Regions from separate parts of the Paenibacillus sp. FSL H8-0168 genome, predicted to be linked through region 1. Evidence: riboswitches for the same ligand, from Rfam matches in the RefSeq annotation. Region 1 holds a riboswitch; each other region holds the start of a gene.
The links. A riboswitch is a leader RNA that binds a small molecule or an ion and turns the genes downstream of it on or off. The one in region 1 is predicted to bind cyclic di-AMP.

Region 2: it holds a riboswitch for cyclic di-AMP, as region 1 does, so the genes downstream of both, MHI21_RS00560 (C40 family peptidase) here and MHI21_RS13985 (3D domain-containing protein) in region 1, are expected to answer to the same signal.
Region 3: it holds a riboswitch for cyclic di-AMP, as region 1 does, so the genes downstream of both, MHI21_RS20495 (TrkH family potassium uptake protein) here and MHI21_RS13985 (3D domain-containing protein) in region 1, are expected to answer to the same signal.

Annotation. Positions count from the first base shown of each region.
Region 1 is NZ_CP151948.1:3,172,388-3,178,523, reverse strand. Features, by position in the region: gene MHI21_RS14000 (M20 family metallopeptidase) at 1-305, opposite strand, end outside; gene MHI21_RS13995 (ABC transporter substrate-binding protein/permease) at 454-1,917, shown strand; gene MHI21_RS13990 (amino acid ABC transporter ATP-binding protein) at 1,904-2,626, shown strand; cyclic di-AMP (ydaO/yuaA leader) riboswitch at 2,862-3,030, shown strand; gene MHI21_RS13985 (3D domain-containing protein) at 3,037-3,705, shown strand; gene MHI21_RS13980 (polysaccharide deacetylase family protein) at 3,904-4,710, opposite strand; gene MHI21_RS13975 (NADH:flavin oxidoreductase/NADH oxidase) at 5,006-6,028, shown strand; gene MHI21_RS13970 (PspA/IM30 family protein) at 6,116-6,136, shown strand, end outside.
Region 2 is NZ_CP151948.1:133,765-139,900, forward strand. Features, by position in the region: gene rluF (23S rRNA pseudouridine(2604) synthase RluF) at 1-434, shown strand, start outside; gene motB (flagellar motor protein MotB) at 570-1,397, opposite strand; gene motA (flagellar motor stator protein MotA) at 1,390-2,184, opposite strand; gene MHI21_RS00545 (hypothetical protein) at 2,372-2,665, shown strand; gene MHI21_RS00550 (4a-hydroxytetrahydrobiopterin dehydratase) at 2,783-3,082, shown strand; gene MHI21_RS00555 (GNAT family N-acetyltransferase) at 3,161-3,667, opposite strand; gene MHI21_RS00560 (C40 family peptidase) at 3,973-4,473, opposite strand; cyclic di-AMP (ydaO/yuaA leader) riboswitch at 4,479-4,616, opposite strand; gene MHI21_RS00565 (hypothetical protein) at 4,893-5,720, opposite strand; gene MHI21_RS00570 (M1 family metallopeptidase) at 5,732-6,136, opposite strand, start outside.
Region 3 is NZ_CP151948.1:4,632,996-4,639,131, reverse strand. Features, by position in the region: gene MHI21_RS20500 (type II CAAX endopeptidase family protein) at 1-900, opposite strand, end outside; cyclic di-AMP (ydaO/yuaA leader) riboswitch at 1,162-1,314, shown strand; gene MHI21_RS20495 (TrkH family potassium uptake protein) at 1,725-3,065, shown strand; gene MHI21_RS20490 (TrkA family potassium uptake protein) at 3,258-3,935, shown strand; gene MHI21_RS20485 (LysR family transcriptional regulator) at 3,941-4,846, opposite strand; gene MHI21_RS20480 (succinate dehydrogenase cytochrome b558 subunit) at 5,073-5,747, shown strand; gene sdhA (succinate dehydrogenase flavoprotein subunit) at 5,841-6,136, shown strand, end outside.

The DNA of each region.
Region 1 (6,136 bases):
CTCATCATACATATCAAATGGTGCCCACAGGCGTGTCCTAGACCTTTCAGAGCGTCATATTCTGCCAGAAAAGCGACAACCGGTCCGGGTTTTGCAGATTTGTAAGTTGCAATAAAGGCTGTTTCTATGCCCAATACGGCTGCCTGGACCTCAAAGCCGTGAAAAATCAGTTCTTCTTTTAAACGGGCAGCGGCCAGAAATTCCTCGTTTCCAAGTTCAGGATTTGCGCCAATATATAACGAAATGTCCTTAAACCGTGGGGCATGCTGCTCAATTGTCTTTTGAATGGTCTGCTTAAAATCCATGCTGAAAACTCCTTTATATAAACTGTAATGTAGGTACTGCGTTAGGTATGCTGAAATTGTACTATAACATTCATTGCATAATCATGCATATTCATTTATAATGACACAATCTTATTTATTATAAAGAATTTAAGGAGAGAAAAAAAGATTGAAAAAGGCATATCGTTTTACCGCCCTGGTTTTGTCGGCGGTTATCTTGCTGTTGACTGGTCTTCCCATGCTCACTGCATACGGAACGGAAGCAAAGCCACAGAAAAAACTTGTAGTGGGCATGAGTGCCGACTTTCCACCGTATGAGTTTCATAAAGTCATTAACGGTAAGGATACCATTGTTGGGTTCGATGTGGATATCGCCAAGGAAATCGCCAAGGATTTGGATGCGGAGATGGTCCCTGAGGACATGAGTTTTGACTCTTTGCTGCCTGCTTTGCAAAGTGGTCGTGTAGACTTGGTACTGTCCGGTATGACACCGACGGATGAGCGGAGAAAGAGCATTGATTTTTCAGATGTATATTATCGCTCCAAGCAAGTCATTATGGTACGCCCAGAGGATAAAGACAAATATCCTACGATGGATACTTTGAAAGGCGAGAAGATTGGGGCACAAAAAGGGAGTATTCAGGAAGAAATTGCTCAAAAAGTGCCCAATGCCACTGTAACCTCACTGGACAAAATATCCGATCTGGTACTCCAGCTGCGGACCCAGCGTATCAACGCTGTTGTGATCGAAGATACGGTTGCTAAAGGATACACGTTAGATGGTACCGTAACACTTGCCAAGGCCGTGCCTGAGGATGCCGGAGCAGAAACAGCTGTAGGTATACGCAAGGGGAACGCAGAATTGCTTGCCTCTGTAAATAAAACGTTGGCTCGCCTAAAAGCGGACGGGTCGATTGAAAAGTTTTCCACAGAAGCGAGCGCGCTCTCTGCAGATCGACAGGTTTCTTCTAATAACATCGTAGATATTTTTTGGAAATACCGCAGTTTTTACGCTACGGGTATCGGCTACACTCTGTTGCTGTCTGCACTCGGAGTCCTGTTTGGATTTATCATTGGTCTGATCGTATCCTTGCTGCGGATGAGCGGTATACGCATCATTGAGTGGTTAGGTACCACTTATGTGGAGATCCTGCGTGGCACACCTATGCTGGTACAACTTATGATCATTCACTACGGGGTTGCTTTGACGCTGGGTGTCAATTTTACCCCACTCCAGTCTGGTATAATCACATTGTCTCTGAATAGTTCAGCATATCTGGCTGAAATTTTCCGAGCAGGTATCCAGGCAGTAGACCGTGGACAGATGGAGGCTGCTCGTTCGTTGGGTATGGGACGCGGTAAAGCTATGCGTCATGTCATTTTGCCGCAAGCGTTTAAATCTATTTTGCCTGCTATCGGTAATGAGTTTATTACGATCATTAAAGAATCATCCATTATTTCGACCATTGGGATGGTGGATATTATGTATCAGGCCCAGGTCATTAAGAACATCACCTACGAAGGATTAAGTCCGTTCGTAATCGCAGCCGCTATTTATTTTGTAATGACATTCAGCTTGTCTAAGCTGCTGGGTTTATGGGAAAGGAAGTTGAGAGCCAGTGATCACCGTTAAACAACTGCGTAAATCGTTCGGTAAGAATGAGATTTTAAAAGGCATTGATATAGATATCGCAAAAGGTGAAGTCGTCGTCATCATCGGCCCCAGTGGTTCGGGGAAGAGTACGTTTTTGCGTTGTATGAATCTGTTGGAACAACCTACAGACGGGGAGATTTTATTTGAGGGCGAGCCGATTACAGCTCGTGGCCATAATATTAATGTAACCCGGGAGAAGATGGGGATGGTGTTCCAGCATTTTAATCTTTTCCCGCATAAAACAGTGTTGCAGAACCTGACGCTTGCACCAACGCAGGTTAGAAGACAGTCAGGCAAAGAAGCGGAAAAAATTGCGCTAGAACTCCTGCGTACCGTAGGGCTTGAGGATAAGAAGAATACCTATCCGAACCAGCTATCCGGTGGTCAGAAGCAGCGTATTGCGATTGCGCGTGCTTTGGCCATGCAGCCGCACGTAATGCTGTTCGATGAGCCGACTTCTGCATTGGACCCTGAAATGGTTGGAGAGGTTCTGGATGTAATGAAGAAGCTCGCCGAAGGCGGCATGACAATGGTAATCGTGACGCATGAAATGGGTTTTGCCCGCGAGGTGGGCGATCGAATTATCTTTATGGATAACGGTCAAATTGTAGAGCAAGGTACACCAGAGCAGGTATTTGGCACTCCAAGCCATGATCGCACTCGTGATTTTCTTGCCAAAGTATTGTAAGGAAGTGCTGATATAATCTATAAAAAAAGCCCTCCGTTTAACGGAGGGCTTTTTTTCTTTTTGTCACCATTTCCCCATACTTTCGTAACAAATATCGATTTCTTGATGACAAAATTGTAACGAGTATAGTATGATGTTCAAGGTTCCCAACATTTTCATGCGGATAAGGTTACAAAATTGTGATATTATGCAGTAAGCCAAAACTTACCGGGACAGCATACAGTTATGACAAACGCTGAATGCTGGGTCCAAACTATGGGAAGTGCGGGGGACGTAACAACGGCAGTCATTCCGATACGTCATAAGACGATGTGGAATATGCCTAGGGGTGAATTGCACAAGCATAGGGCTTCTCCTGAGTCCGAATCCGACAGCTAACTTCGCAGGCATAACAGAGGAGGTACATATCTTTGAAACATCTAAAACATATTGGTAAAACGATGAAATTTGCGGTGCTTGCCGCAGCTATTGCAGGGTTGGCACAGACAGCTGGAGTAGCGGATGCTGCTTCGCTTCACACTGCCAAAGAGGGCGATACCTTCTTTTTGCTTGCTCAACGTTATGGAGTATCGGTAGACGAGCTAACGAAGGCGAACCCAAACATTGCTTCCAACAATATATATGCAGGTCTGCAAATTAAGGTACCTGGCGAAAAAAGTGTGAAGGCAGCTTCGGATTCGAAGCCGCAGCTTCTTACGGAGAAAGCAACAGCGAATGAGGGGCCAACGATTGAAGCGTGGGGCAAAACATTCAACTATAGCAAAATAGTTGACGTTAAGGCTTCAGCGTATTCTGCCGCAGCCGACGAGAATGGTAAATGGGGAGCAGTGGACTACTACGGCAATCCGCTTAAACTAGGTACAATTGCGGTAGACCCGAACGTCATTCCGATGGGCACGAAAGTGCTGGTTACAGGCTATTCCCACCCAGGTTTGCCGGATCATTCTTTTGTAGCTGTCGCTCGCGATCAGGGCAGCGCCATTACAGGAAAGAGGATTGATATCTTTATTCCTGGCAACAAATCATTTGTGAACGACTTTGGATTTCAAAATGTGAAGCTGTACGTTATTGATAAATAGCATTGTACGTATATACGGTTTAATTAAACATAATATATATTATGTAAACTTAATGTCTGTATCCTACCGCATATAACTAGGTCGGACTCTTATCAGGTCTTATCCATAAAAAAGGCTGTCTTGACGAGCAGAAAACTTCTGCTGGTAAGACAGCCTTTTTACGTTGCTTTAGCTTGCAGCTCAATCATAAACATATGGTTATTTCCGTTCCGATGTGTGGAGTAGCCGGGGGACTGTCACAAATTTGTAGCCCTTAGCTTTTAGAGAGTGAATTAGACCCGGCAGAGCTTGGACAGTGCCTTGCAGGTTGGAACTTTGACCTCCACCTGCGTGCATTAAAATAATAGAGCCAGGCCCGGTAGCTGGAATCACATTGCGCTGAATTTGTGTTTTACTTAATCCCTTCCAATCGAGAGAGTCTACATTCCAATTGACAATCATATAGCCATGACGACGTGCCCATTGGATTTGAGGCTCCGTGATTTCACCGTAGGGTGGACGAATCAACTTGGGGCGAAAACCTGCGCTGGCTTGCAAAATACGTTCTGTTTTTGTAATCTGGTTGCGAAAGCGTTCTGGTGTGGCCTTCCTAAAATCTGGATGAGTATAGGAATGGTTTCCTATAGCGTGGCCTTCACGGATAATACGGCGTATGATCCCCGGATGCTTTTCCGCACGGTGACCGACGATGAAAAAGGTGGCTTTGATGCCATTGGCGTGTAATACGTCCAAAACCTGCGGCGTATACCTAGAATCGGGCACATCATCAAAGGTTAGGGCAATTTGGCGGGTGTGTGGACCGCACATTTTAAAAATGTCCGCATGTTTTTTTCGCAGCATTGCTAATGTAGGAGTTGCTCGATCTGTGCTCTGATGTACAGAAGAAGCAACAGCTGCTTCCTTGGGATGGGGCGTTCCGGTGTTGGGAGGCGCATCCGCGTGAACGGGTAAACTTGAGAATGCTAGTAACAGTGCCAAGCATGGCAACACTCCCCTGTACGGCATATGTATCCCCCCTTTCCGTGCAGTGGTACCTAGTGGTGCTCTCGACTATTATGTACCTGTCCTATTAAAAATATGCTGGTAACCAAGTTCGGCTCATAAACGACTGGAAAGAGAAACGATTATCAATGAAGATGATGGAGCTAGACGTACATATTCTCTTAAACATGACCGAAAACAGGAGCATTTTCGCAAGTTTTAGCCTTACAACGAATTCGGTATACCGTGACAGCTGGTGTATAATGGGGATGCAATTCATAATTATACAGACATGGAATTGAAGGAAGGATGGATAAAAGTGACCGACTTGTTTACTCCTTATCAATTAAAGGGGCTTTCTTTAAAAAATCGGATTGTCATGCCCCCGATGTGCCAATACAGCGTGGAGGCCAAGGACGGAAATCCAACGGATTGGCATCATGTCCATTATGTGAGCCGTGCAGTAGGTGGCACTGGACTTATTATTGTGGAAATGACAGCGGTCCATCCAGATGGACGTATTACGGATCGTGATTTAGGTATTTGGAGTGACGAACATATTTCTGCATATCGTAAGATTGTAGAGGAAGTCCACAAGTATGGTGCCAAGATTGGTATTCAACTAGGCCACGCTGGACGCAAGGCTGAAGATGCTGAGCAACCTGTGGGTCCGTCCACGATTCCTTTTAGCGAACGCTTTAAAAAGCCGCACGCCTTAAAGACAGCTGAAGTCAGGGAATTGGTCCAGGCATACAAAGAAGGCGCGCGCCGCGCGGTGGAAGCCGGTTTTGATACGGTTGAGATACATGGCGCTCACGGCTATCTGATCCATCAATTTCATTCGCCTTTAACAAATACCAGAGAAGATGAATATGGGCAGGATTTGTCACTGTTCGGTGTTGAGGTCATACATGCTGTTAAAGAGGTTCTTCCTGCTGATATGCCTGTGCTTATGCGGATATCTGCCAAAGAATACGTCGAGGATGGATATAATGTGGAATACATAGCAGGCGTAGGGGAACGATATCGTGATGCAGGTGTGGATATTTTCCATATTTCTTCTGGTGGTGAGGGTCCGATTGGTTCTGGCGGAGGCCCGTCTGCGCGTGCCGGCTATCAGGTGGATTTGGCTCATACCATCCGAGAAAAGTTGAATGTACCTGTGATTGCTGTTGGCTTACTGGATGATTATGAGGACGCCCGCCGGGTTGTTCAGCAGAAAGAAGCTGATCTGGTAGCAATAGGGCGTGCCATGCTGCGTGATCCCTATTGGGCGCTGCATGCATCGAGGGAGCTAAAAGTACAGGCCGACATCCCAGAGCCTTACTTGCGCGGTTTTTAGATATTTTTGAAACCCTCTTTGCAAAGCTTGCGTAAACATGTGTACAGAGCTTAAAATTTAAGCATTCAACTCTAGGAGGAACTTCACATGTCTATTTTCAAACGATTA
Region 2 (6,136 bases), 2.8 Mb from region 1:
AGCGGATATTCCCGATTGGACGCCTGGATAAGGATTCGGAAGGTCTCATTTTACTTACCAATGATGGGGACATTGTAAATAAGATTTTACGGGCAGAAGGCAAGCATGAGAAAGAATATATCGTAACGGTGGATCGCCCTGTTATACCGTCTTTTGTGCAGGGCATGTCCAGCGGGGTGAAAATACTCGGCCAGCGGACGCTACCTTGTGAGGTGACGCGTGTATCTGAGTATGTATTCCGTATTATCCTGACTGAAGGAAAAAATCGTCAGATCCGGCGTATGTGTGCTGCCTTCGGTTATGAAGTTAAAAAACTGCAACGGCTGCGAATCATGAATATTCGGTTGGGGTCCCTTCAGAAAGGTGCCTGGCGTGACCTGACAGAGGCTGAGAAGCAGGAGCTTGGCCAGATGCTCGATTATACGCTTAGCTAATGTCAGAGGGGCTTTGTATAGCCTACAGCGTATGATCGTCGTATCTGAAGGGCCAGAGTACAGGAAACACTAAACAAAGAGGCACCAGCTGCATAAAAATGCGGCGGTGCCTTTGTTCATATAACATATGCATAATCAACCTTCATTCGAGCTTGAGGTAGGACTGATAACTTGTGTTCCGTTCTGATATTTGCGGAGAACAGATATTTCAACACGACGGTTTTTGGCGCGTCCTTGACCATCTTGATTGCTTGCCAATGGACGATACTCGCCATAACCGATGGATACAAACTTGGTTGGATCGAGATCTGGATTGAGCAACAAGATACGCAAGAAATTCAGAGAGCGCTGGGCGCTCAAATCAAAGTTGGACGGGAACTGGCTGTTGGAGATCGGTACATTATCCGTGTGACCCGATACGATAACATCATATCCAGGGAACTGCTGGAGCATACTAGAAATGGACTTGGCCAGCTTTCTCGCTCCCGGTTTTACTTCGGCTTGCCCGGATGAAAACAGGGCATTATCACTAATGGTGATCATCAGCTGTGATTGGTTCAGCTTGGTATTCAGCAGAGGTGACAGGCCGTTATTTTGAATATATTGATCCATCTGTTTTTTAAGCTTTTTTAAATCTTCTTCTTCCCGCTGGGCAAGCTGTTTTTGCAGTTCAGAGGTAGAAGTAGCTTTCGATTTTAAGGGTTGTGATACTTGTTCTTTATTTTTGCCCATATCCATGGATTGTGACGACGGATTCGCGGCCGAGTGATCCAGCACGCCAGTGCCGCCACTAAAAGCTGCACTCAGGGATTGAGCCATAGTTTCAAATTTTTTGGCGTCGAGCGAGCTCATACCGAATAAGACAATGAAAAGAGCCAACAGAAGGGTCATTAAGTCGGAATATGGCAACAGCCAGCTTTCGTCAGCATGCTCTTCATGCGGTTCATGTCTCTTTTTACTCACTGGAATCGCCATCCTTCTGGGTCATCGTAGCCCGTTCGGTCGGAGTCAGGAAGATCGTCAGTTTCTGACTGATGGCAATCGTCGATATCCCCGATTGAATGGAAAGCAGACCTTCGACCATCATTAATTTAAGCTCCACTTCTTTTTTGGATAACCGTTTCAGCTTGTTGGACATCGGATGCCACAGGACATAACCTGTAAAAATACCGAGCAACGTCGCAATGAAGGCTGCTGCAATGGCATGAGAGAGCTTTTCCATGTCACTAAGGTCAGCCAGAGCGGCGATCAGACCTACAACCGCACCGAGTACCCCGAGCGTTGGAGCGTACATACCGGCTTGGGAGAAGATCAGTGCGCCAGAGCGATGTCGATCCTCGGTAGCGTTGATATCCTCCATCAGAACGTCCCGTACGAATTCTTGATCATTGCCGTCAATAATCATTCGCATGCCGCCACGCATAAAGGGATCGTCGATTTCCTCTACCTTAGACTCCAAGGCGAGCAGACCTTCACGACGGGTAATGGATGCCCACTCGGTAAACGTACCAATGAGCTCTTTGCGGTCTAACAGTTTTTGTTCGGTGAAAATAACCTTGAACAGCTTCGGAATCCGTTTGATTTCTGCCATCGGGAAGGCCATAAATATACTCGCTGCCGTTCCGACGAAAATAATCATGTAAGCAGCGGGATTATTGACCAAATTGACGACCGGAGCGCCTTTTAAGATCATCCCGACGACCAGTGACACAATCCCGAGCACAAGTCCGATAATGGTTGAAATTTGCATGATACACCTCATCCATGAGAATAGATTTTGAATCCTTTCATGCCGCCGGGGTCGTCCTTGCCCCAAGCGCGTCATTACAAGACGGATTATAGTATTTATCGACAAAACTCTCTTTTTTGTTAAGTGCGAATTTCCGGTATAATAAGGTGATTATGTATTGAATGGCGGAACCATTGGAGGAAATGGCATGGGAGTAAAGCATGGGCGTGAGTATGAACAAATTTTGAACGATTTTACAGAGGCTGTGGGGCGCATCCCAGATAGCTATGAATTTTTTGAGATGGAAGCAGAAGATTGGGACAGGCTGGACCCGGCGGGACGTCAGGAAGTCAATGAAGCTTTGGCAGAAGACTTATTTTATGCACTGGGTACAGAGCCCACAATCACTGTAGGGAGTAGCGTTGTGATCTATGAGCCGGAGCAGCATCGCATCTATGTACTTATTGGGGACGAGGAGCTGACGTCAGTCCCTTTGATTTGAGGTCCGTCTTATGGATTTATCAACGGGGCCGTGGTAATATGTACACCAATATATCGTAGTTTTGGCCGTATTTAAGCGGTCGAAAGGCTTCCGTATAAACGGGGAGGAGTTCGTAACATGCCTTTTACACAAGAAGAGATTGAAGCACATCTGGAGAAACTGGAGGGCTGGGAACTGGAGGAAGGACGTTGGATCGTTCGAAAATATAATTTTTCCAGTTTTATGAAAGGGATTGCATTCGTGGATGAAGTTGCCGCTATATCTGAAGCATTCAATCATCATCCATTTATTACGATTGATTATAAGACCGTGACTCTGCGTTTGACCTCTTGGGACGACGGCGGTATTATGGCCGTGGATATTAAGGAAGCCCAACAATATAATGAAGCTTTTGAAAAAATGCGCAGCAGTCATTGAGCTTGTAATGATCTGTCGTATGATGATAAAAGCGCCTTCGCTATACAACATCGTGGTTGTATGCCGAAGGCGCTTTTATCATAGAATCTGGGTTGGGTGCTCGGGACGATATACCATACAATAAAATGGTTTTTTGCCATCAGGAGTCTGGCGTTCATAGGTATCTGTAAGCTCAAATCCAGCCGCCTTGTAGGCCCGGATAGCGCGCCCATTCCAAGTGAGCACCTCTAGATCAATTTCATTCTTCGGGTTGCGTCGTTGAGCTTCCTCTGCAATGGCACGGACAAAATCAGAGCCTTTGCCATGTCCGCATCTGTCAGGATGCATTCCAAGACCTAGCCGGGTCACACCGATCATAGGAAAATATTGAGCAAATCCCGTCAGTTTGTTCTCTTTATCCAGTACGGCAACATATTGCTCTTGGCGAAGCGTGGGACTTCCAAATTCGACTTCAAGCGCCTTCATTTGTTCCCAGGGGAGCCAACCGTATATGTTATAAGGTGGATCATAGTGCCACTCACAGATTGCAGCCGCTTGATGCTCGTCCATCGGTACGATCCGATAGTTGGATATTGAGGCCGGCATGTGTTCCATCCTCCTTTTACACAGGTACTTCAATCATTAACAACAGATTGTAGACAAGTTGCAGAGGAATGGCAAGCGTGTTTATTTCATACCTAAGTCGGGTATACATTCAATAAGAAGGAATTACTGCTCATATGCTCCCCCAGCGGTGACGGTAAAACCGACGATGTTCGCTACAATTGAAACCTTTTGAGGTCTCAGTTCGTCAGTAAAGATAATAATTGCTGATGTTGTGGACATAAAAAACCGCAATTCGATTCCGGCCAGAATCAAATTGCGGCTAGGGTTAGCTTGCTGTGCGTTAGTTATTCTACGTTATCGTCATCAGGAATATCTGAAGCTACAGAATGGTAAGCGTCTGTGCTCATAATTCTTTTTGCACCGACATAGCGGTTAGCGTAATAATTTTCGTTCAGTGAGCTAACTACTACACCACGTGAAGTCGAGGAGTGGGCAAATTTCCCTTCACCTACGAAGATACCTACATGGGAAATGCCTCTTCCTGTGGTGTTGAAGAACACCAGATCCCCAGGTCTCATTTCATCGCGGGATACAGAAGATCCCATTTTGAATTGTGATCCGGATTGATGCGGAAGTTTAATTCCTAGTTTGTTGTATACGTACATTGTGAAGCCGGAGCAATCGAATCCCTCGAGTGTAGTGCCTCCGCTTCTGTAGTTCGTTCCTTTGGCATCTTGAATGACCTGGTCCATCTTAGAGTCTGCATATGCACTGCCGCCACCGAATGTAAAAGATGTAAAGGCAATGGCAAGACCCATAGCTGCGATCGTTAGCTTCTTCTTCAAAAAAAATATACCCCTTCCAATGCCTGCGAGGTTAGCTTAAGGATTCGGTAGAAGGTTCCCCTATGACCACTCTGTTGCGAGATCAATTCACCCAAACTGGTTCCCCCGCTTCCTAGGTGCCAGGAATTAGGCTTAACTTAAGATGTGCACCTTGGAGAGCAGTATTCACAATAACGTTATTTTTGAGATAAAGGTTACAATAAAGATTACAAAGTTGTTACTATCAGTTCACTGCGATTATTGTAACAAAGACGGCTGGCTTTGGCAAATGTTTCATTACAAAAAGTTACAAAAAAAATCTGCTCCTAATGTCCCAGGAACAGATCTTGTTAACAGTATTCAGTTATGTGTCGTTTGCGCGAGTATGAATCAAGGTTTTTCGACAGACGGAAATGAAGTAAAAAACATAAAGGCAGGGCTTAGCTTCTACTAGAGATATCGGTATGCCATAGTCTGTACTGCGAACTGATATGCCACAGCCTGACCAGACTAGTAACAAAATGATACGATTGCTGGAGAATGAGCGCCAGCATGCCAGTCCAAATCATCGCCACGGTGCCAAATAGACCGAAGACCAGCAGCACACAAGCACCGAGCAAAAGGGATATACCGACAGCTGGGAGGAGCTGGCGAAAGAAGGCGAGCAGGGACGATAGTATGGCGTGACCACCGACAGTACCCAGTTGCATATACAGGATGCACTGCCGAATGAACCATCCGTATGCCATCCATCCAATGACATAGGGCAATAAATGCAGCAGATAAGAGGAAGATTGAAGTGCTCCTGCTACAATAGGGTAGAGTCTCGGTACTACCCAAAAGGCGGGAAGCAGCAGCAGTCCCAACTCGATGGTGTAATACAACAGCGACGACATGCCATGGCGTTTCATACCCTTGAAAAAGGACAGGCTTTGCGGTTCAGTCGCATCGGTATGCAGACTTTGATATATTCCGGCTCTAATGAAGGGAGTGATCAGTATGCGTAGTACAGTCGCCCCTAGTAGTATCCACAAATACACATGTACTTCCCGGCTGTCCATCAGAGCAATCTGACTCTCCATCCAAAATAAGGTCTGTCCCAGCTCGTTTTGACCCTGATCAGGATAACGGAGCAATAGCGGGATAACGGCAGACTGCACCAGCCGATAGATAAACACCCCCCACAGTAGTCGATACAGAAATAAAATGATAACGATATAGAATCGTATGCGCACCAGCGCCCAGCCCTCTTTTATAACAGTCCGCATCTATAGACACCTCACCATGACAGACTTCCAAGCAGTGTCTCCAACAGCTTGGTTACACTTACACTCCAACGGGTTTGTTGCTTTTCGTCCAATTCGGCTTTTAGGCTATTGTTAATATGCTTGTTCTCCAGTGCAATGGTATATAAGGGATCAAGGGTTACATAGGAAACGGGAGAAGTACTTTTGATCCGAAAAGTTGTGCTTTTCCCCGCGCCGTCCCAAGCCTTGAATATCGTGGTACCATCCTTGAAGGTAAATTGGACAGGGATCTTGGGATAATCCGCCCCTTTTTTGCTGACCGTCACGACTGCTTCATATCCATTCTCCAGCTTGTGGTTTGTGATGTGATCCACTGAAAAGTCCGCCATCTGGCCGTCATATACATACTGTTCAAAATAGTGGCTCCATGAGCGTCC
Region 3 (6,136 bases), 1.5 Mb from region 1:
AAAGTATACAACGGATAGAACAATGCCGCGTACAAATGAAGTATGTCGTCGGGTGAGTGACGCATACACAATGGCAAGTACACCCAGTACAAAGCTAAATAGGGCATAACCCGCATAGGTCATCCAATTCGCCCAAAATGTTTGCTTTTCGATATAATCGGTATAGGACGACGGGGCCGAAAAGCTTTGAGTGAAGGAGCGAACATCACCGTCTTCAAAAGTAAAAGCCAATGTAAGTACCGAGGCGCCGATTTTTTTATCGTCTACGGTATACTTTAATCCGCCTTCTTGTTCAGTGGTCGCAAGCTTCAAATCCGACGGCTTAAAGCCAAAGCGCTTGACCCATACTGCGGCCGCCTGCTCCTTGGCTTCGAGGGTCATGCCGTCCTCAGCCACACGTACAAGCCTGTTACGTGCTTGTTCATCCGTAGAAATATCAGCCTGTGTGTAATTGGTATTGGAGGTGATTCGTTTAAAGCTAACGACCTTGCCAGTGGATAAATCCACATGAATTTGCAGCTTACTCTTCGCTGAGGATTCAGGCAGATCGACCCGAAAGGTTTCGTAAGGGTAACGTTTTTTCCATGTACGGTCGTACTGTTGAAGCAGTTTTTCTCTAGATAAATAACCGTACAAATCTGTTTCGGCCTGATAGGTCACGACGGGCTCCTCAGGCTGTGATTCAGTATAGCCCAGCTCGGAGCGGGCGAAGTCCAATGCGTGTATGACCGCTTCTTGTTTGCTGATGACCTTTGCGTTCATTACTGATTCTGGACTCGGATTGCTAAGCGAGGGAATAAGCAATTGAAAGATAAAAAAGCAAATCAGGCCAATCCCGCCCAGCAAGCCTAATTTTTTGAAGTTGGCCGTGAGCACGACCGGTTTCCCGATAGGATTCATGAGTTTCCTCCTTAATCTGTAAATAAGAACATCCATTAAAGATATCATACTGCACAGGTTCCCGCCAACAGACTAGCGATATTCATGAAAATAGAGTGAAAGCACTTTAAAGTTCCAATAAAATTAGATAAGCTGCGATTAAACGATGCCCATTCGCAAAATAAAGCCAATTTCACGTTTTTTCGGCGAAATCGGTTTTGTGATCTGGATATAGAAGGATTATAATCTTGAGGCAATGCCTATAAAATACATAGGTAATGATATACAGTTGAGCCGAATTTCTATGGGAAAACGGGGGAACCATGTTACTGGGGTGAATTTTACAGCCGATCCTGCTGGATCGGAAGTGTAAATAGGGCATACTGTGCTGCCCGAATCCGTCAGCTAACCTCGTAGGCTATGAGCAGGAACCAAGTCAGGCACTCGGTTTTCCGGTGTCTTTTTTTGTGCGTATAAAAGTGTTTGGATTGGTTAGACCGCTGCGGGTGCAGATTATTCTTCCGATTGCTGTTATCCCCGGATTTTTTGATTGTATACCCCCTTTAATGGTTAAAATCCGGAGATAAAGGCAAACGCTTCGCTTCTTCAGAACAATTCTGCCCCCTTCGCTACTGCGCGCCATTAGCACAGGGGGATCGAATAGTGCTTGACATGCATTCTTCCTGTATTCAGGGAATGCTAATTATAGTTACTTAAGGTTTGGAAAAATCAAAAAATTCAGGGGCAACGACGATCGGAAGATCAAATGGAACGCGTAGCGAGCTTACACCGTATTAAATCACTGTTTTTATAGTTTTAAGGATTAGGAGAGAAGTGATGAATAGATGAATCCCAATGCAAGCTGGCTTCGGCTTTCTCCACCGCAGATATTCGTTGCGGGCTTTGCCATTATCATTCTTATAGGTAGTTTATTGTTAATGCTGCCGATCTCCAATACAACAGGAAAGCCACTTGCGTTTATAGACGCTTTGTTTACTGCCGCCTCTGCGACCTGTGTAACCGGGCTTGTCGTAAAGGATACCGGGCTCTTTTTTACCACTTTTGGTCAAGTTGTCGTCGTTGCGCTGATCCAGATCGGCGGTCTTGGCTTTATGACCATGGCTACCTTGATTGCACTGGTGTTCAAGCGTCGGATTTCCTTGCGGGAGCGTCTCATTTTGCAGGAAGCGATGAATCAGACTTCTGTAGAGGGAATTGTCGGGTTAATCCGTAAGGTATTACTGTACTCACTGGTTATTGAAGGCGTATGCGCTACGATATTCTCGGTTCGCTGGTCCTTTGATATGCCTGTAGGCAGGGCGATTTATTTTGGAATCTGGCATGCCATCTCCATGTTTAACAATGCTGGTTTTGATTTATTCGGTGAATTTCGCAGCTTGACAGGTTATGTATATGATCCGATTGTTAATTTTACCGCAATGTTTCTAATTATTTCTGGCGGCATTGGTTTTGTAGTGATGTCAGACCTGGCAGAATATCGCAAGCGCAAGAGACTGTCCTTGCATACCAAGGTGGTACTCAGCATGACGGGCGCTATGATTGTAGTCGGCACGCTCGTGATTTTTGTATTTGAGTTTACGAATCCAAAGACTCTTGGCTCGCTTGATTGGGGTGGTAAGCTACTGGGATCTTTATTCCAGTCCGTTACTCCCCGTACCGCAGGTGCCAATACGCTGGACATCGCAGGCTTGCGGCAGGCTACGCAGTTTTTTATCATCATACTCATGTTTATTGGGGCTTCCCCTGGCTCCACTGGAGGCGGGATTAAGACCACAACATTCGCCCTGCTCATTGGAGCAGTGATTTCGATGCTGCGGGGGCGGGAAGATATTGTACTGTTCAAGTACCGACTTGCGCAGGGACGAATTTACAAGGCTTTGACCATTACACTGCTGGGGTTGCTGTTCGTGATCGGGGTGACCATGATTTTGTCGGCAACCGAAGATCATCATTTTCTGATGATCTTGTTTGAGACGGTGTCTGCGTTTGGTACGGTGGGGCTGTCGATGGGGCTTACACCTGATTTAACAGTCATAGGTAAGCTGGTGATTACCCTGACGATGTTTGCAGGTAGACTGGGGCCACTCACGCTAGCTTATGCACTGGGGCCGAAAAAGGGTAAAGAATTATATCGTCATCCGGAAGGCAAAATGATTATAGGATGAATCATTTCATATACATTTCGTTGGTTTAATCATTTCAGGATTTTGCAAAATTCGATACCAGTCGCTCCGAAGTCAAGATATAGACGAACTAAACCATTTCGATCTATATCTTCTTCATTGGAAGTCGCTTATGGGATTTTTGCAAAATCCCCATTTATGAAATTGATTCAGATAAGGAGTTTTCGAGTAGATATGAAAACGCAGCAGTTTGTAGTTATTGGCTTGGGGCGGTTTGGCTCAAGCCTGGCTTTGCAATTGGTGGATATGGGGTGCGAGGTGCTAGGCATTGACCGGAATGAGGATGTTGTGGACAGTATGAGTGAGATGTTGACACATACTGTCGTGGCGGACGCTACCGATGAAGACTCGTTGCGATCACTGGGCATCCGTAATTTCGATTGTGGCATTGTTGCTATTGGTGATGACATTCAGGTAAGCATCCTCACCGCCATTTTGCTGAAGGAGCTGGGTGTGAAAAAAGTTGTAGCCAAAGCCATATCTGTGCTGCACGGGCGTGCGTTAGAAAAGCTCGGTGTGGACCGGATTATTTATCCAGAACGGGATATGGGTATCCGGGTGGCTCACCAGCTAGTCACGCCTAATTTGCTCGATTATTTGGAGTTGTCTAAGGAATACAGTATTGTGGAACTCAATGTACCTGCATGTCTGAATGGCAAAACGCTAGCAGAGCTAAATGCCCGTACTCGCTTTGGTTGTAGCGTCGTGGCGCTTCATACAGCGAACGGTATCCTGATCGCACCGACGGCTATGGATCGGCTAAAAGCAGACGATATTATGGTCATCATCGGTTCGAATGACAATATCGGTCGCTTTGAGGATGAGGTTGTTAATGTTAATGAAGAGGATTAAACCCTCTACACCATACGGTAGCCTGCAAACGAAGCCCGTGTCTCGCTAATCCAGCGTCGTGCTGTCGGACCGAGATCGGTCGTCTCCGAGTAAATGAGGGAGGTCGTTCGGCGTGTCTCCTTCAAATCGGGCAAGTACAATGCAGTGAGTCCATTATCCCGCAATAGTTCGCTACGCAAATAGGATTTGGGCAGCAAGGCTGAAGCCTTACAGGTTGGAAGCAGGCGTACAATCGCCTCGAAAGAGTCGATTTCCATACGGATATCCGGCATGATGCCGCTGCGCTGGAACAAGTCATCCGTCAGACTGCGGTACCAGGTCCCTTTGGAGAAAATAATCATCGGCAATCCTTGCAGATCTTTCATCGAGGCTGTTCCTGTCTTGACCGTTAATTCATGTCCGATGGGAACGACGAGCTCCAAATGATCATCAAATAGCGGAATGCAACGCAGTCCAGCTTCATGAATGGCAGACCCGACAATACCGGCGTCTGCTTTTTTGTCACGTACAAAGGCGACGATTTCATGGGTTTTACCGGTGAGCAGCTTCAGCTCGGTTTGAGGATGCTTGCTCATGAAAGCTTCGACGAGGGTAGGCAGCGTCGTTTGGAGCGTCGTGAGGCTTGCGCCGAGTGTAAGCATACTCTGGGCTTCATTTTTGTGCTGGGACAGCTTTTGTAAAAAGCGAAGCTGTCGTTGCCGTTGCTCTAGCGCGAATGTATAAACAAATCGGCCAGTGGACGTAATTTCGAGCCGTTTGCCCCGACGATCAAAGAGATTCACACCCAGCTCTTCCTCCAGCTTGGCAATTTTGCGAGACAGGGCAGGTTGGGACAGATTCAGCAGTTTGGAGGCTTTATTCAGGCTGGACTGCTCGACAATGACGGCAAAAGCGTTCAAATCCTCAAACAAATCATCCACTTCCTCTCTATATGCAAAAAAGACATAATAATTAATACGTATATTGCAATTCCATTATAAGCCGAAAAGGAGTAACATGAAAGCGACACAAGATGTTCACACTTTTGTTTTTCCTTATAAGGGACACCTTGTTGGACATTTCCTGTCGGAAACTGTCAATTTATATGTTATATTACTATTGAAAACGCTATTATCGGGAGAAGGGAGCATGACCTAGATGAGAGGATTTTATTCCAGAAAGCTGCATTCGCTTCTTGGCGTCATTCCGCTGGCTCTATTTTTTGTTGAGCATTTGGTGACGAACTTCACAGCGGTGGAGGGCGGCAAGGAAGGATTTAATCGCAGCGTGGCCTTCCTGAATGGTTTGCCACTGGTTATTGTGCTAGAAACGTTATTCATCTACTTGCCATTACTGTTCCACGGAATTTATGGCTTGTATATTGCTTATCAGGCTGACCCGAATGTCAAAAGATTCGGCTATTCACGTAACTGGCGCTTTCTGTTCCAGCGTATTTCCGGCGTCATTACATTTGTATTTATTATCTGGCACGTATACGACACGCGCTTTCAGGTGGCTCTGGGTAATGTAACCCATGAGGAGCTAGGCGGAGTCATGCATGGCATCGTGACGAACCCGGTTTATTTCATTTTGTATTTAATCAGTGTCGTTTCGGCATCCTTTCACTTTGCTAACGGACTGTGGGCATTTATGGTTAGTTGGGGGATTACCGTGGGACCACGTGCGCAAAAAGTATCTTCTTATATCTGTATGACCCTGTTCGTGGTGGTGTCTATCGGCTTCATCGCTTCCCTGCTTGCATTCCGCAGTGCGGAATTTCAGGAAACGGCAACTGCCTTGGTGCAATGCGGCGCTTTTAAACAGCTACTATAAACGACTCATATCAATTATACATCGTGTTGAGATTCTATTTTCAAACGTAAAAGGGGATTTGGTTAAAATCCTGAAAAAAAGGAGTGAGCAGAAATGGCAGCATCCAACATTATTGTCGTGGGCGGCGGTCTGGCAGGTCTAATGGCTACGATCAAGGCGGCAGAGGCGGGAGTTCACGTTCATTTATTTTCTTTGGTTCCGGTCAAAAGGTCCCACTCCGTTTGTGCTCAAGGCGGCATCAACGGTGCGGTTAATACCAAGGGTGAGGGAGACTCACCATGGATTCACTTTGATGATTCAGTCTATGGGGGGGACTTTCTGGCCAACCAGCCTCCGGTAAAAGCGATGTGCGAAGCGGCTCCGGGGATCATTCATCTCATGGACCGCAT